Regions from separate parts of the Citrobacter sp. Igbk 17 genome, predicted to be linked through region 4. Evidence: predicted binding sites of a transcription regulator. Region 4 holds the regulator's gene; each other region holds the start of a gene.

Region 1 (3,201 bases), on a different contig from region 4:
CGCTCCAGGGCAAGCGGGGTCGACCATGCAGGTCCCAACAGCATGTCCTGCCAGACATCAATGGCGGTAAAGGCAAAACTACGCAGATATCCCAGCGGTACCAGCCCTAACTCTTTCGCACGCGATTCCGTCATCACAATCACGGCCGCAGCACCATCTGTTAACGGCGTGCTGTTGGCCGCCGTAACGGTACCGTGTTTTCTGTCAAATGCCGGACGCAACCGGGCGTAATCCGCCATCGTCGAGTTACCGCGAATATTGTTATCTTCTGAAAAAGGATCTTTAAAGGGGGGCGCGTAGGTTGTCATCACCTCATCCGCAAGTTTTCCTTCAGACCATGCCTGAGCCGCGCGCTGATGAGAACGGTGCGCCAGCGCGTCCTGCTGCTCTCGGGTAATACCATAGGTTTTGGCCATTTGCTCGGCGGTATCCCCCATGCGTAAACCGGTGGAATATTCAGCAACAGCCGGTGGCACAGGCATCAAATCGCGCAAGCGCAATCGGGAGAAGAGCTTCAGACGTTGTCCGGTTGTGCGGGCTTTATTGACATCCACCAGTACTCGCGCCAGCTTTTTGCTGACGCCAATAGGCAGAACGGAAGAGGAATCTGCGCCGCCGGCAATCCCAGCACGAATAGTACCGGCCATCAGGCTTTCTGCAACATTCGCCACGGCCTGAAAGCTGGTTGCACAAGCCCGGCTTACGCTGTAAGCATCCGTATGCACATTCATCCCGGTTCCCAGAACGATTTCCCGGGCAATATTGGGGGCTTCTGGCATTTGAACCACCTGGCCAAAAACCAGCTGTTCAATCACGTCAGCGGGTATTTCGCTGCGGGCCAGCAATTCACTAACAACCATTTTTCCCAAATCAACGGCGGGAATGCCATGAAACGCGGTAGCCTGACGGGCAAATGGCGTACGCAATCCGCTCACGATGGCGATACGGTCGCCCTGGCGGGTAACCAGCGGTAAAGCCTGACTCATAACACTCCCCTGTAAAAAATAAAAACAAGTGGTCTGACCTGATCACAGTCTTAACCAATTTTTTACATTTAGCCAAGCGGGGAGAAAAGAAAGTGAGAGCTATGACACAGTGAATAGTCACTGACTGTTACGAAAATGCCCTTGCCACCAGGTGACAAGGGCATTAGCAGAAGGGATTAACGCAAGCCCAGCTGGAAAATTAGCGTTTCAGCTTCACAGGCAAAAACAAAGTCGATATCCAGACGCACACCCTCAGACTCTTCAGTGAAAGTCGAGGTGATTTTGCAAGGTTCAGATTCCACGCTGCGTGCCTTCTCAGTCAGAGCGGCCAGCGTTTCTTCTGCCTCTGCGCGATTCGCGAACACGCGGCTGTAGGAAGCGGTGCAATCGGAGTTGTCCATGATGGTGCCAACATCCATACAGCAGCAAACCGGGGTTTCATCAGCACTGCATTTACTCATTGTAGATTTCCTCTGTATTCGCACCCGAGGTGCCAGATAAACGATAGGGACATTTTACGCTCCCATTATTCGCCTCTCCAGTCGTTAATTGTGCGAAATGAGATAAGTGACAGAAATCACACTTAAAAATGATCTAAAACAAAAATCGCCCAAACAGGTGAGTGCGCGCACCCGCAATTTTGCCAGCTGGATCGCGTTTCTTAGATCAGAATTGAAAATATTTATAAACATACTTGCAACATTCTGGCTGGTCCGACCTATACTCTCGCCACTGGTCTGATTTCTATGTGGTACCTCAGACCCTACACTTCGCGCTCCTGTTACGGCATGTAACATAGTTTGTATAAAAATAAATCTATGAGGTTATGGTCATGAGCCAGAAAACCCTGTTTACAAAGTCTGCTCTCGCAGTCGCAGTGGCAATTATCTCCACACAGGCCTGGTCTGCAGGCTTTCAGCTAAACGAATTTTCTTCCTCTGGCCTTGGCCGGGCATATTCGGGTGAAGGCGCTATTGCAGATGATGCAGGTAACGCCAGTCGTAACCCCGCGCTGATCATGATGTTTGATCGCCCTACTTTCTCTGCTGGTGCGATTTTCGTTGACCCGGATGTCGATATTTCCGGACGCTCACGTATTGGTAACGACGCCAGCCAGGATAATATCGCCCCAACCGCCTGGATACCGAACGTGCACTTTGTTGCCCCAATTAACGATCAATTTGGTTGGGGGGCGTCAGTTACCTCTAACTATGGTCTGGCAACGGAGTTTAACAATAATTATGCAGCCGGCTCGATGGGCGGAAAAACCGACCTGGAAACGCTCAACTTAAACCTGAGCGGCGCCTACCGTCTGAATAATCATTTTAGCTTCGGCCTCGGTTTTAACGCCGTCTATGCCAAAGCGAAGCTTGAGCGTTATGCAGGCGATCTGCCGCAGCAAATCGTTGCAGGCTCTGGTGGCCGGGTTCCTCCCGCACTGGCCGCACAATACCCGGCAGATACCCAGATTGCGCGCCTGAAGGGTGACGAATGGGGCTTCGGCTGGAACGCCGGTATTCTTTATGAAGTGGATAAAGACAACCGTTACGGTTTCACCTACCGTTCGGAAGTAAAAGTTGACTTCGACGGTGATTACCGCAGCAGCCTGCCATCAATGGACCGTATTCCCGCGCAGTTGCGCCCGGTGTTCGCGAGCCTGCCTGCTGGCACTAACGGCAACACAATCGACGGTTCACTTGATCTGAACCTGCCAGAAATGTGGGAGTTCTCAGGTTATAACCGCGTTGCGCCACAGTGGGCGGTTCACTACAGCATGGCATATACCAGTTGGAGTCAGTTCCAGGAGCTTAAAGCAAAAGGCAGCAACGGCCAGACTCTGTTCTATAAAGAAGAAGGTTTCAAAGATTCTTACCGTATCGCGCTGGGTACTACCTATTACTACGATGATACCTGGACATTCCGTACCGGTATCGCCTTCGATGATAGCCCAGTTCCAGCTAACCGCCGTTCCATCTCTATTCCGGATCAGGACCGCTTCTGGCTGAGTGCGGGTACCACCTATGCGTTTAATAAAGATGCTTCATTGGATGTCGGCATTTCTTATATGCACGGTCAGAAAGTGAAATTCGAAGAAGGCCCGTACTCCTTCGAATCAGAAGGGAAAGCCTGGCTGTACGGTATGAACCTGAACTACGCATTCTGATTTTCATCAGACGTAAAAAAGGTGAGCTTTTTAGCTCACCTTTTTATTTGC
Region 2 (3,201 bases), on a different contig from region 4:
TAAATCAGGCCACGCCTGGTTGGACGCTGACCCGGCGACAACACTTCGACAATCGCGCTCTTGCCAGACTTGGCAATGGAGCCCAGCGCTTTTTCCACCACGTTTGCCAGACCGCCTTTCTTGTTGCCCGGAGAGGGGTTAGCGCTGCGGTCCGTTTTCCCCATATCGAGATAGTTGTCGTACCAGGCCATTTCTTCGAGCAGGCGTTTGCCCACCTCTTCGTTAATTGCCCGCGGGGTCAGAAGGTGGATGGCATCTCGCACTTCGGTCACTTCCGAGAACATCACGGTCGCACCGCAGCGAACTAACAGGTCGGAGGCATAACCGACTGCCGGGTTGGCCGTTACGCCAGAAAACGCATCGCTTCCGCCGCATTGCATGCCGACTACCAGCTCAGAAGCCGGACAGGTTTCGCGCTGGCGCTGATTGAGCTTTGCCAGATGGCGCTCGGCTACCTGCAAAATATCTTCTACCATGGATTTAAAACCAACGTGTTTTTCATCCTGCAGACTGACGATACTGGCGCTGTCTACCGGAATACTATTCACATCGTGCGTCCCTTCCAGCAGGCGCTCGGGCTGGAGTTTTTCGCAGCCAAGGCCGATGACCATTACTTCACCGCCGAAGTTTGGGTTCAGCGCAATATTGTGGATTGTACGAATCGGCACGATGGCGGCTGGGGCATTGATAGCCACGCCGCAGCCGTACAAGTGATTGAGCCCCACCACGCCGTCGACGTTCGGATAGTTGGGCAGCAGATCGCGCTCAATGATTTTCACGACATAATCCACCACGCCCGCCACGCAGTGCACGCTGGTGGAGATGCCGAGCAGATTCTTGGTGCCGACGCTGCCGTCAGCATTGCGGTATCCTTCGAAGGTATACCCCTCCAGCGGCGGCAGCGGTTGCGGAACTTTGGTTGCCAGCGGCAATGTTTCCAGTGGCGGCGCTTTTGGCAGTTCAACCATAGATTCATCGATCCAGCTGCCGCGTGGGATATCGCGAACGGCGAAACCTATTACTTCACCATAGCGGACAATTTCGCCGTGAGCAGGAATATCTGTTAGTGCCACTTTATGGCCCTGGGGGATATGCTCTATCAGCGTCAGTCCATCCGGAAAACGTGTCCCGGCTTTCAGACCATTGTCATTGACAATAATCGCCACATTATCTGTGTCGTGTACTTTAATATAAAACGCCGTTGGCGATTCTTGTCTAATTTCGATGTCGGCCATTGTCCAGTATTCTCCAGCCAGGTGGTGATAATAATTGTATGGGTGTTGATATGTTTAATCTAATTAAAAGCAATAAAGACTTGGTATTGTGAAATAAGAATGTCAGGAGATTAAACCTGAGAATGTGACCATGATCACTTAAACTCAGGTACACCACGCCGCCAGAGGTGGCAATACGTAAATGTGTGCATTAGCGCCCATGCTTATGTGCATCCGCCCAAGAGAATATTCTAATGACTTTTCTTTAGTGAGCATTTGCACAATGATTAACCTTGTCACGCTGATTATACTAAATCACGGTTTCATAGCACCTGATAAATTATTGCGTATTTTTATTGGCGGTAATTAATTATTAAAATGCCTGCCAAATAATAATAAAAGACATGTGCCTGAGGTAACCCGAGGTAAATAGTATGATACTGGATACGGTTGTAGAGAAAAAGAAAGGCACGCACACTCGTTATTTAATATTGCTGATAATCTTTATTGTTACGGCCGTTAACTATGCGGACCGTGCGACGTTGTCTATTGCCGGTACGGAAGTGGCGAAAGAGCTACAGCTTAGCGCCATATCAATGGGTTACATTTTTTCGGCTTTTGGCTGGGCTTATTTGCTGATGCAAATCCCCGGCGGATGGCTGCTCGACAAGTTCGGCTCGAAGAAAGTCTACACTTACAGCCTGTTTTTCTGGTCGCTGTTTACCTTCCTGCAGGGATTCGTGGATATGTTTCCGCTGGCCTGGGCGGGTATTTCAATGTTCATCATGCGTTTCATGCTGGGCTTCTCTGAAGCGCCGTCTTTCCCGGCTAACGCACGTATTGTGGCCGCCTGGTTCCCCACGAAAGAGCGCGGCACGGCATCGGCAATTTTTAACTCCGCGCAGTACTTCTCCCTGGCGTTATTTTCCCCGCTGTTGGGGTGGTTAACTTTTGCCTGGGGCTGGGAACATGTCTTTACCGTGATGGGGGCGATCGGCTTTGTGCTGACCGGGCTGTGGGTGAAATTGATCCATAACCCGACCGAGCATCCGCGTATGTCGCAAGAAGAACTGAAGTTTATCTCTGACAACGGCGCGGTGGTCGATATGGATCACAAGAAGCCGGGCGATGCGGCATCTGGTGGTCCTAAGCTGCATTATATCAAGCAGTTGCTGACTAATCGCATGATGTTGGGTGTGTTCTTCGGACAGTATTTTATCAATACCATCACCTGGTTCTTTCTGACCTGGTTCCCGATCTATCTGGTGCAAGAAAAAGGCATGTCGATCCTCAAGGTTGGTCTGGTGGCTTCTATTCCTGCGCTGTGCGGATTTGCCGGTGGCGTGTTGGGTGGGGTGTTCTCCGATTATCTGATTAAACGCGGCTCCAGTATTACTCTGGCGCGTAAGCTGCCAATTGTGCTCGGGATGCTGCTCGCGTCGACCATCATTCTGTGTAACTACACCGATAATACCACTCTGGTGGTGGCGTTGATGGCGCTGGCGTTTTTCGGAAAAGGCTTCGGCGCGCTGGGCTGGCCGGTGATTTCCGATACTGCACCGAAAGAAATAGTCGGTCTGTGTGGTGGTGTATTTAACGTATTTGGCAACGTCGCGTCCATCGTAACCCCGCTGGTGATTGGTTACCTGGTGAGCGAGCTGCACTCATTTAATGCTGCGCTGATGTTTGTAGGATGCTCGGCGCTGATGGCGATGGTTTGCTACCTGTTTATTGTCGGTGACATTAAACGTATGGAATTGCAGAAATAAACAAAGGTATAGGCGATGAATAACACGATATTCCCGAACAAATTTAAAGCGGCCCTCGCGGCGCATCAGGTGCAGATTGGCTGCTGGTCCGCGCTGGCCAATCCAATCAGTACCGAGGTATTAGGCCTGGCAGGCTTTGACTGGCTGGTGCTGGATGGTGAGCATGCACCGAACGATATCTCGACGTTTATCCCGCAACTGATGGCACTGAAAGGTAG
Region 3 (3,201 bases), on a different contig from region 4:
AGTAGCCCGGCGCGATACCGTTGACCTGGATATTGTGGCGTGCCAGTTCTACGCACATCCCACGGGTGAGCATTTTCACTGCGCCTTTTGAGGCGGCGTACGGCGTGATGGTATCGCGGCCCAGTTCGCTCTGCATGGAGCAGATGTTGATGACCTTCCCGGCCTGACGTTCCACCATGCGACGCGTGACTGCCTGCGAGACCAGGAAAACCGCCGTCTGGTTAACAGCAATTACATCGTTCCAGTCCTGTTCCGGGAACTCGGTAAACGGATGGCGGCGCTGAATACCCGCGTTATTCACCAGCACATCAATTTGGCCGATGTCTTTTTCGATATGGTCAATGGCGGCATCGATATCTTGTTTATGCGTAACATTAAAAGGTGCAGCAACGGCACGAATCCCTTCCTGCTGCAGTTTGGCGACGGCGGCTTCAGCACGCTCTGGCGTAATATCATTGACGATAATCTGAGCGCCATATTTACCCAACCCGGTCGCCAGTAAATAACCAATACCCTGAGCCGAACCGGTGATCAGAATGTTTTTGCCGTCCAGTGAAAAAAGATCGTTCATCATGTTATTCCTTATTTTGTTTCTGCAAAAACGAGCTGGACTTTCGCCGCCTGGGTTTTATCCCCGGCGAAGATCAGCGCCTGTTCAAGCTCGGTAAACGGGTATTCGGCGCTGAGTAACGGCAGCGGATCGATAACGTTATTCGCCAGCCACGACACTGCGGTGTTGAACTCAGTGGTAAAGCGGAATGAGCCTTTGAGCGCGATCTCTTTGCCGATCAGCATCATCATCGGGAAGTCCGGTACCGCGCCGCCCATGCCAACCTGCACCATCACGCCTTTCGCGCGGGTGACTTCCAGGCAGGTGGTAATTGAGGACGGATGACCGGAGACTTCGAAGCTGACGTCGAAGTAGCCTTTTTCTTTTTTCCACTCATCGAGTGAGTCCTGCTGCGGGTTAATCAGCGTGTCGGCACCCATCTGCTGGGCAAGCGACAGCGAGCGTGGGCTGATATCAGCACAGACAATCTCTGACGCGCCGAGCGTTTTCACCGCGCTGACAATCAGGCAGCCAATCGGCCCCACGCCGGAGATAAACACGCGTTTACCCTGCAGGTCGCCCGCTTCATGCGCGGCGTGGATCGCGACCGCCAGCGGTTCGGCAAAGGCCATCACTTTTTCATCGGCCTCTTGCGGGTACGGGATACACTGCGCGGTATCGACGGTTTTAAACCGGGTAAAGCCGCCGTCGACATGGGGGAAATACATGGCGCTGCCAAAAAAACGCATTTCCGTGCACTGGTTTTCTTCGTGCTGCAAACAGTATTTACAGTGGCCACACGGTTTCGACGGATTAATCGCCACCGACTGACCTTCATGTAATTCTTTTGAATCGCTGTGCACCACTTTACCAATAACTTCATGGCCTAAAATCATCGGCGCTTTAACGGTAAAATTACCGACTTTCCCTTCCTGATAATAATGTAAATCGGAACCACAAATACCGCCGCGGGTAATTTGTACTAATGTTCCTTTATTATCCCATTCAATATTTTGGTCGGTTATGGCAACAGTTTTCTTACCCGCGACAACGCAGGATTGGGTTTTGACTTGCATAAATGCCTCACTGGTCAGGTAGTAACCTCGGCAGCATTTAAACGGTTTTGAGTGTTATTATTTGTGATGCAGATCACGCTGGAAAATTGTTACACTACAATGTTACGCATAACGTGATGCGCCTTGTAATTCTCATCAGCAGCGCTGAAAAAGCGTGAAATCCCCAATGTAGAAAGCGTAGTATCGCGCCATGGAATATGAATCTGGAGTTTTTTCGATGGCCGGGGAAAGTTATATTTTGATGGGTGTTTCAGGTAGCGGTAAATCTTTAATTGGCAGTAAAATTGCCGCAGTATTATCGGCAAAATTCATTGATGGTGACGATCTCCATCCCGCTAAAAATATTGATAAAATGTCTGAAGGCATTCCATTAACCGATGAAGACCGACTGCCGTGGTTAGCGCGATTAAATGATGCCTCATACAGTTTATATAAAAAGAATGAGACCGGGTTTATTGTCTGTTCGTCATTAAAAAAACAGTACCGCGATATATTGCGTCAGGGCAGTCCGAATGTGCATTTTCTGTGGCTGGACGGCGACTACGAGACCATTCTGGCGCGTATGCAGCGTCGGGCAGGGCATTTTATGCCGGTGGGCTTGTTAAAAAGTCAATTTGACGCGCTGGAGTGTCCGCAGGAGGATGAACGCGATATTGCCCGCATCGATGTGAACCACGACATCGAGCATGTGACGGAACAGTGCCGCCAGGCGGTGCTCGCGTTTCGTAACGGGCAATAGGCTCAGCCCCTTGCGGGACTGAGCCTGGCATCAGAAGTCGGCTTTCAGCACCACGCGGTAGCGGGCTTTGCCGTCACGTACGTGCTGGATAGCGTCGTTAATTTGCGACATTGGGTACAGCTCGGTGGTGGGCGACACCTTGCTGCGCCCGGCAAACTTCATCAGTTTGCGTAGTTCGAACGGTGTGCCGGTCGCCGAACCGGAGATGCTGCGATCGCCGGCAATTAAGGTGAATGCCGGCACCGGCAGCGGCTTCAGCACCGCGCCGACGGTATGGAAGTTACCGCCGTAGGCCAGCGCTTCAAAATAGGGTTGCCAGTCAAGATCGACATTAACCGTATTAATAATGAGATCGAACTGCCCCGCCAGCGCTTTCAGCGCATCCGGATCGCGGCTGTTGACCACCTTATCCGCTCCCATCGCCAGCACTTCCTGCTCTTTTGCCGGGTTGGAACTGAACGCGGTGATTTCACAACCCATCGCGTGTAACAGCTTAATGGCGATATGCCCCAGGCCGCCGATGCCGATCACCCCAACGCGGCTGGTGGCGGTGATATGGTGCATCAGCAGCGGTTTGAACACCGTGATGCCGCCGCACAACAAGGGACCGGCTGCCGCCAGATCGATACTCTCCGGCAACGGGATCACCCACTGCCAGTCGGCCCGTAGCTTCTCGGCAAAGCCGCCGCGATTGAGAATAGTGGGAACAGACCCTTCCAGGCAGTTAATCTGATTACCGCTGATACAGGCATCGCAATGCCCGCAGCTACGCGCCGTCCAGCCAATCCCAACGCGCTGGCCCACTTTCAGCCCCTTATCCTGCGCCGCACTGCCGA
Region 4 (3,201 bases):
CGTGACGAACAGTATCGTCATCAGGATCCAGTAAGGTTTTGGCAGGTGTAAAGCGCTACCCATTAGGCTTGCGATACTCAACATGACGCTGATGCGTCCGGCGTTACGCAGCGCCGGAGATTTCAACGACAAATAGTTTTTCAGTGCAGGAATTAACGGTAATCGACGCTGTTTATCAGCCATCAAATCCCGGGCATACAGTGGGCGTTGGGTACGCAGCACGCGGGCAATGCGGCTGAAATGCCAGTAGCAAAATTGTCCCACCGGATTATCCGGGTGCTGCCGGGCAATCTTCTCCAGGGTGCCGATCTGCTTTTCCATCGAAAAACGCGTCGGTAAGCGGTGATACAAAATGTCATCGGCCAGTACGCGTAGACGTTCCGCAACGGTGCGAGCATTCCAGCGAATCACCTGTTCAGCATGACTACGCTCGACCAGCTTTTGCACTTCTTCGGGCTGGTGCAGGCTAACGGAAATATGCTCCTGTAAATCCAGCGCTTCCTGGAAAACACGTAGCAAGCGTTTGTATTCATTATTGTGATGTGCCGACAGCATGTGCATTTGCTGGTAGCACTGGGTAATCAGATCCACGGCTTTCTGTTGACGGACCAGCAGGGGGGGTAGCGCTTTTTCGGGATCGGCATGCTGGGTCAACATGCTGTATTTAGCCTCACAGTAATCGGCTAATTCGCGGTACAACAAACTGAGTGATTCGCGCAGCGGTTGTTCACGCCACATCCAGAACCAGAACCAGTTAAACAGGCCGTACCATACTGTCCCCAGCGCGTAGATCAGCAATGGCTCCCAGACGGGCATGTTCCCGGCCAGACTCAGTGTGAAAATCGCCGCGATCAGTGAGGCGGGCAGAAGTCGTGCATGCAACGGGCTTAGCTCAGCAGTCACACCGAGAATCAGCGTCAGGCCGGTGAGGATCAGCGGCAGCGGTATAGTCTGTGCCAGCAGTAACTGCATTATCAGGCTGCAGCCGGCAAACAGCGACGCGCCAATCACTAAGCGTTTGAAAAAGCGCTTATGTGGGGTATCAAGACCCGCAATATTGCAACAGGCAGGGACGAGGGAGAACAACAGTCCCAGATGAAGCTGACCAATGATAAGACCGACAGCCACAGGTAAACATAGCACCAGCGTCTGTCGTAGTGCGTAGTTGATCTCGGGGTGATAAATCAGTCTTCGCCACATCGGAGCAAACAAAAATGGCGCATTACTACGTAACACGCCATGTCGATGGGATTAACGCGTGCCGTAGACGACGATGGTCTTACCATGTGCGGAGATCAGGTTCTGATCTTCCAGCATCTTCAGGATACGACCAACGGTTTCACGGGAACAGCCAACGATCTGGCCAATTTCCTGACGGGTGATTTTAATCTGCATGCCATCCGGGTGGGTCATCGCGTCAGGCTGTTTCGCCAGATTCAGCAGAGTCTGGGCGATACGACCGGTTACGTCGAGGAAGGCAAGGTTGCCCACTTTTTCAGACGTTACCTGCAGACGACGAGCCATCTGAGAAGACAGGCGCATCAGAATATCTGGGTTGACCTGGATTAATTGGCGAAATTTTTTGTAGGAAATTTCAGCGACTTCACATGCGGTTTTGGCACGTACCCAGGCGCTACGTTCCTGGCCTTCTTCGAAGAGGCCTAATTCACCAATAAAATCGCCCTGATTCAGATAAGAGAGGATCATTTCTTTCCCTTCTTCATCTTTGATCAGCACTGCCACTGAGCCTTTAACGATGTAATACAACGTTTCCGCTTTTTCACCCTGGTGAATCAGCGTGCTCTTCGATGGGTACTTATGAATATGGCAATGAGACAAGAACCATTCGAGAGTCGGGTCTGTTTGCGGTTTGCCAAGCACCATGCGCGGTTATCCTCTGTTATAAGCTGTCTCCAGAGCCAGAACACGACGCTGTCTCTGGGGTTGCAAAAATGTGCTTCCCGCTACCTGGGAAGGGGGCTGCTAAAAATAGATTGCAGCCTGTAATGTGATGTCCTCTGCATACATGCAGTACGTCAATGTATTACTGTAGCATCCCGACTGTTTTAGCATAGCTTTCGCCGTGTGTCTCCTGGTGTCTCGCTTCAGCATGACGCAGGTCGCCTTCCATTGCGAGAATTGTTATGTACGCGTAATCTGTCAGGAAAATTGAAACATTGGAGTTACGAAATATGCAAGCGCGTGTAAAGTGGGTTGAGGGGTTAACCTTCCTCGGTGAGTCCGCCTCAGGCCACCAAATTTTGATGGACGGTAACTCTGGTGATAAAGCGCCGAGCCCGATGGAGATGGTATTAATGGCGGCAGGGGGGTGTAGCGCCATTGATGTCGTGTCCATTCTGCAAAAGGGACGCCAGGATGTCACCAACTGCGAAGTGAAGCTCACCTCTGAGCGCCGTGAAGAAGCACCGCGTCTGTTTACCCACATCAATCTGCATTTCATCGTGACGGGGCGCGACCTGAAAGATGCGTCTGTGTCTCGGGCGGTTGATCTTTCTGCTGAGAAATATTGCTCCGTGGCGTTGATGCTGGAAAAAGCGGTGAATATCACCCATTCCTACGAAGTGATTGCTGCTTAACATATGATGCCGGATGGCGGCGTAGCCTTATCCGGCCTACATAACGATACCGACTCGTAGGCCCGATAAGCGTAGCGCCATCGGGCACATCCCATACATCACTCTATCTTTTTACCTTCCATCAGCCTCTGCACCAATGGCAGCATGATCAATTCCATCGCCAGCCCCATCTTGCCGCCCGGCACGACTAATGTATTGATATGGGAAATGAATGAACCCTGCAGCATAGCCAGCAGCCAGGGATAATCGATGCCTTCCAGATTACGAAAATGAATCACTACAAAGCTCTCATCCAGTGACGGAATACTCTTTGCCGCAAAGGGGTTGGAGGTGTCGACGGTGGGCACTCGCTGGAAGTTAATATGCGTGCGGGAAAACTGCGGCGTAATGTAATTGATATAATCGTCCATTGAACGAACGACCGAGTCCATTACCGCTTCACGTGAATGCCCGCGTTCGCTGGTATCGCGGGTGAGTTTCTGGATCCACTCCAGGTTCACAATAGGGACAACACCAACAAGCAGATCGACATGCCGCGCCACATTTTGTTGTGGTGTAACGACGCCGCCGTGCAATCCTTCATAGAACAGTACATCAGTAGGTT

Evidence for each region. The regulator CRP, encoded in region 4, controls carbon source genes, mostly activating them, when cyclic AMP is high. The targets are predictions, from matches to a motif close to ATGTGANNNNNNTCACAT.
Region 1: NNO08_RS03765 (YfcZ/YiiS family protein) is a predicted target of CRP. The motif match lies at 1,552-1,569, and genes of this name have one in related genera.
Region 2: garD (galactarate dehydratase) is a predicted target of CRP. The motif match lies at 1,358-1,375, and genes of this name have one in related genera.
Region 3: idnD (L-idonate 5-dehydrogenase) is a predicted target of CRP. The motif match lies at 1,688-1,705, and genes of this name have one in related genera.

The regions. Positions count from the first base shown of each region.
Region 1 is NZ_JANEWI010000004.1:75,260-78,460, forward strand. Features, by position in the region: gene fadI (acetyl-CoA C-acyltransferase FadI) at 1-986, opposite strand, end outside; gene NNO08_RS03765 (YfcZ/YiiS family protein) at 1,163-1,447, opposite strand; gene fadL (long-chain fatty acid transporter FadL) at 1,819-3,150, shown strand.
Region 2 is NZ_JANEWI010000005.1:49,853-53,053, reverse strand. Features, by position in the region: gene garD (galactarate dehydratase) at 1-1,235, opposite strand, end outside; gene garP (galactarate/glucarate/glycerate transporter GarP) at 1,649-2,983, shown strand; gene garL (2-dehydro-3-deoxyglucarate aldolase) at 2,999-3,201, shown strand, end outside.
Region 3 is NZ_JANEWI010000007.1:140,213-143,413, forward strand. Features, by position in the region: gene idnO (gluconate 5-dehydrogenase) at 1-571, opposite strand, end outside; gene idnD (L-idonate 5-dehydrogenase) at 583-1,626, opposite strand; gene idnK (gluconokinase) at 1,844-2,365, shown strand; gene ahr (NADPH-dependent aldehyde reductase Ahr) at 2,396-3,201, opposite strand, start outside.
Region 4 is NZ_JANEWI010000051.1:11,564-14,764, forward strand. Features, by position in the region: gene NNO08_RS21230 (YccS/YhfK family putative transporter) at 1-1,200, opposite strand, end outside; gene crp (cAMP-activated global transcriptional regulator CRP) at 1,252-1,884, opposite strand; gene NNO08_RS21240 (OsmC family protein) at 2,193-2,597, shown strand; gene NNO08_RS21245 (phosphoribulokinase) at 2,696-3,201, opposite strand, start outside.